2 regions of the Virgibacillus saliphilus genome follow, and region 2 is predicted to be linked to the other one. Evidence: a T-box and tRNA genes for the amino acid it is inferred to sense, from the RefSeq annotation. Region 2 holds a T-box; the other holds one or more tRNA genes.
The links. The T-box of region 2 lies ahead of ileS (isoleucine--tRNA ligase). A T-box ahead of a tRNA ligase gene usually reads a tRNA of that ligase, here a tRNA-Ile.

Region 1 (2,185 bases), 360 kb from region 2:
CCTCCGACCAGTAATAAGAGTAATAAATCACGATTGATATCAAATTTATCTTGGTAATACTGCAGACTTTTTCGCATCACGGATACTCCTTTTTTTATTAATTATAGTTTAAGCAAATGAGTATCAGATATGCAGAAAGCCTTCCTTTAAATAATAATCGAAATTAAAAAACACGGGAAAGTTTCCCGTGTTTTTTTAATTAAATTACTTATTTTGCTTCGTTATAGTTTTTAGCAACTTCATCCCAGTTTACTACATTCCAGAATGCAGCAACGTACTCCGGACGCTTATTTTGATATTTAAGATAATATGCATGCTCCCAAACATCCAGACCTAGAATTGGAGTTTTTCCTTCCATTACAGGTGTATCCTGATTAGGTGTGCTTGTTATTTCAAGCTCTCCGTTATTAACAACAAGCCATGCCCAACCTGAACCGAAGCGACCTGTTGCAGCATTTCCAAATTCTTTCTTGAATTTATCAAAGCTGCCAAATTTCGCATTTATTTTATCAGCTAATTCTCCAGATGGCTCTCCACCCCATTAGGTGAGAGTATTTTCCAGAACAAGCTATGATTAGCATGGCCACCGCCATTATTACGAACTGCCGTACGAGCGCTTTCCGGTACAGCATCCAAATTACTTAATAAATCTTCAAGCGATTTATTTTGAAGGTCTGAATGCCCTTCTAAAGCCCCATTCAATTTTGTGACATACGTGTTATGATGCTTCGTATGGTGTATGTTCATCGTTTCCTTATCGATTGTTGGCTCTAATGCATCATACGCATAAGGTAGTTCCGGTAATTCAAATTTTGCCATTTCTAATTCCTCCTCTATGTGTATTAAAGGGGCTGAAAATTCACCCTTTTAATCAAGGTTATCAAAGCCTAATACCATATGCAAATTTTATGCATAGGTAAATATCCTTTATATATTTCCTTCCCTTTTGCACTAGATTAAAACATATATTTTAAATGTTTTATAAATTTGAAAATTACAACAAACGAACAAAAAATAAAAACAAGCACATAGCTTGTTAAAATAACACGATGGCTCGGGACGGAATCGAACCGCCGACACACGGATTTTCAGTCCGTTGCTCTACCGACTGAGCTACCGAGCCTAATGATATGTATTCCTAAATGATTTCTCGCATTTTATGTCACTTCAATATGATTTCAAGGATGTTTTGGATAGGTTACGTTATAAGATATTTGTTGACATCTAGTTAATTCTATGGAGGAGGAAGAGGGATTCGAACCCCCGCGAGCTTTGACACCCCTGTCGGTTTTCAAGACCGATCCCTTCAGCCAGACTTGGGTATTCCTCCTAATAGTATATGGTGGACCCTGCAGGATTCGAACCTGCGACCGATCGGTTATGAGCCGATAGCTCTGACCAGCTGAGCTAAGGGTCCAACTTTAATAAAAGTTTTTCTTATGTATATATGGGGCGACCGGTGGGGATCGAACCCACGAATGCCGGAGCCACAATCCGGTGCGTTAACCACTTCGCCACGACCGCCGTTTGATTTTTGTAAGTGATAGCGGTGGAGGGGATCGAACCCACGACCTCACGGGTATGAACCGTACGCTCTCGCCAGCTGAGCTACACCGCCACATGGCTCCACAGGTAGGATTCGAACCTACGACCGATCGGTTAACAGCCGATAGCTCTACCACTGAGCTACTGTGGAATATTTAACAATTTCTTCTTACAAATAAAAAGAACAGCGACGAAATATAATTTAACATGTTCGACAGAAACTGTCAACAATTTTTTCATTTTAAATTAACGTGTGCATATGTGTAATAGCGTTATCTAAAACAACATTATTTACTATAGCACTTTCCATAATAGATTTCAAGAAAAAACGAAAAAGATTTCAATGATCTAATACAGCAACCTAGAGAAGGACCCGAAAGCCCTTCTCGTTTAATCGCTATTCTTCTAAAACTTCCTCAGCAATATTTACAGCATGATCTCCAATTCTTTCTAAATTGCTTATAATATCAACAAATACAATTCCAGCTGATGCACTACATCGACCTTCATTCACCCGTATAATATGTTTCTTTCGATAATTACGCTCCATTTTATCTATTTGGTCTTCTTTTTGAATGACCGCCAGAGCTTCTTCCCTGTCCATTCGACCAAGCGATTGTACAGCTTGTTTTACAGTCAT
Region 2 (2,185 bases):
AACTTCAAGTTAAAGTGAATTTTAAGGTGGTTGACGATGCTAAGTTCCTTTTACAGGAGGGTGATTTACTTTCCGTCCGTGGAAAAGGAAGGAGTAAACTCGTATCCGTAAATGGACAAACAAAAAAGAACAAGTGGCGGATAACCACCGCTATATTAAAATAAATTTTTACCACATGCAGGAATTAATTGATTTATGTCGAATACGTGTTTAATGTATTTTTCATCATGAACGTTATTGTTGATAATTTCCCCTAAGGAGGTGGCCAATGTGCCATTAACACCATTAGATATTCATAATAAAGAGTTTACAAGAAGTATTCGAGGATATAATGAAGACGAAGTAAATGAATTCTTAGATCAGATCATTAAAGATTATGAGACAGTAATCAGAGAAAAGAAAGATGCAAAGGAAAAAGTGGATCAATTGGAGGAAAAGCTTGGACACTTTACCAATATTGAAGAAACATTAAACAAATCCATTTTAGTTGCGCAGGAGACTGCTGAAGAAGTGAAAGGGAGTGCGACAAAGGAATCTAAATTAATTATCAAAGAAGCAGAAAAAAATGCCGATCGCATCATTAATGATGCATTAAGTAAGTCACGCCGCATATCTATGGATGTGGAAGAGTTAAAGAAACAGGCTAAGGTATTTCGAACACGTTTGAAAATGTTGGTTGAAGCGCAACTGGATATGATTGACACAAACGATTGGGAAGATTTATTTGATGAAGAATTGGGTGAAGACCTTGATCTGGCAGAAAATAATTCATAGATCTTGACGTCTTGTGAAATTTTACATATAATTCATACACATAGAGTTCTAATTCATAAATGCCTGCATCGAAAGAGCTAGTATAAAGGTTTGTCCTGATTAGCGAATCGGGGGATGGTGAAAGCCCGATACAGTATTGCCTTTAGAAAATCACTCTTGAGCATCCATTCTGAATTTCAGTAGGAATGGACGATTTATTCCCGTTACGAATATCGAGTGAATGTAAACATGTGTGAGTTTGCATTTATAAGGGTGGTAACACGAGTCTTCTCGTCCCTTTTGGGATGTAGGGGACTTTTTTATTTAGAGACATGAAGGAGGAAGCATGGATGGATTATAAAGATACATTGTTGATGCCGAAAACGTCCTTTCCAATGCGTGGTAATTTGCCGAATAAAGAACCAAAAAGGCAAGAGCATTGGGATGAGGCAAATTTATATGACAAAGTCCAGGAAAGAACGAAAGGAAGACCATTGTTTATTTTGCATGATGGCCCTCCATATGCAAATGGTGATTTGCATATTGGCCATGCATTAAATAAAATTTTGAAGGATTTTATTACCCGTTATAAGTCAATGACTGGTTATCATGCGCCATATATTCCAGGTTGGGATACACATGGATTACCGGTTGAGACGGCATTAACGAAAAATAAAAAAGTAAAACGAAAAGAAATGAGTATTGCGGCGTTCAGACAGTTATGTGCTGAATATGCGTTGGACCAATTGGACAATCAACGCAGGCAATTTAAATCTCTTGGTGTTCGTGGTGATTGGGATCATCCATATGTTACATTAACAAAGGATTATGAGGCTGCCCAAATCAAGGTCTTTGGAGAAATGGCCAAAAAAGGCTATATCTATAAGGGATTAAAGCCAGTTTATTGGTCACCATCATCTGAATCTGCCCTAGCTGAGGCTGAAATAGAATATCATGATAAACGCTCTCCTTCCATTTACGTTGCCTTTGACGTCATAGATGGAAAAGGTTTACTCGAAGGCGGAGAGAAATTTATTATTTGGACAACAACGCCATGGACCCTCCCGGCTAACTTGGGAATTAGTCTACATCCTGATCTGGAATACGTGGTTGTGGAAGTGAACCAGGAAAAATATATTATCGCCCGTTCCTTGCTTGAATCTGTTGCGGAGGAATTGGAATGGGAAGACCCACAAGTGATAAAATCATTTAAAGGAAAAGAAGCGGATAGAATTGTCGTTAAACATCCATTTTATGATCGTGAATCACTCATTATGCTTGGTGAACATGTAACAACAGATGCAGGTACTGGTTGCGTTCATACAGCACCAGGACATGGGGAAGATGACTTTGTTGTAGCTCGAAGTTATGGTATTGACCCATTGTCTCCTGTTGATGATAGGGGCGTCTTTACAAACGAAGCACCTGGATT

Region 1: it has a tRNA-Ile gene. The T-box ahead of ileS (isoleucine--tRNA ligase) is inferred to sense a tRNA for this amino acid. The anticodon was not compared.

What each region holds. Positions count from the first base shown of each region.
Region 1 is NZ_JAGYHC010000001.1:2,065,320-2,067,504, reverse strand. Features, by position in the region: gene KFZ56_RS09960 (MFS transporter) at 1-77, opposite strand, end outside; partial or broken gene KFZ56_RS09955 (superoxide dismutase) at 209-819, opposite strand; tRNA gene KFZ56_RS09950 (tRNA-Phe) at 1,051-1,123, opposite strand; tRNA gene KFZ56_RS09945 (tRNA-Ser) at 1,238-1,330, opposite strand; tRNA gene KFZ56_RS09940 (tRNA-Ile) at 1,341-1,417, opposite strand; tRNA gene KFZ56_RS09935 (tRNA-His) at 1,449-1,524, opposite strand; tRNA gene KFZ56_RS09930 (tRNA-Met) at 1,545-1,618, opposite strand; tRNA gene KFZ56_RS09925 (tRNA-Asn) at 1,622-1,696, opposite strand; partial or broken gene KFZ56_RS09920 (Na/Pi cotransporter family protein) at 1,943-2,185, opposite strand, start outside.
Region 2 is NZ_JAGYHC010000001.1:2,428,799-2,430,983, reverse strand. Features, by position in the region: gene KFZ56_RS11775 (YlmH family RNA-binding protein) at 1-164, shown strand, start outside; gene KFZ56_RS11770 (DivIVA domain-containing protein) at 271-774, shown strand; T-box leader at 834-1,055, shown strand; gene ileS (isoleucine--tRNA ligase) at 1,104-2,185, shown strand, end outside.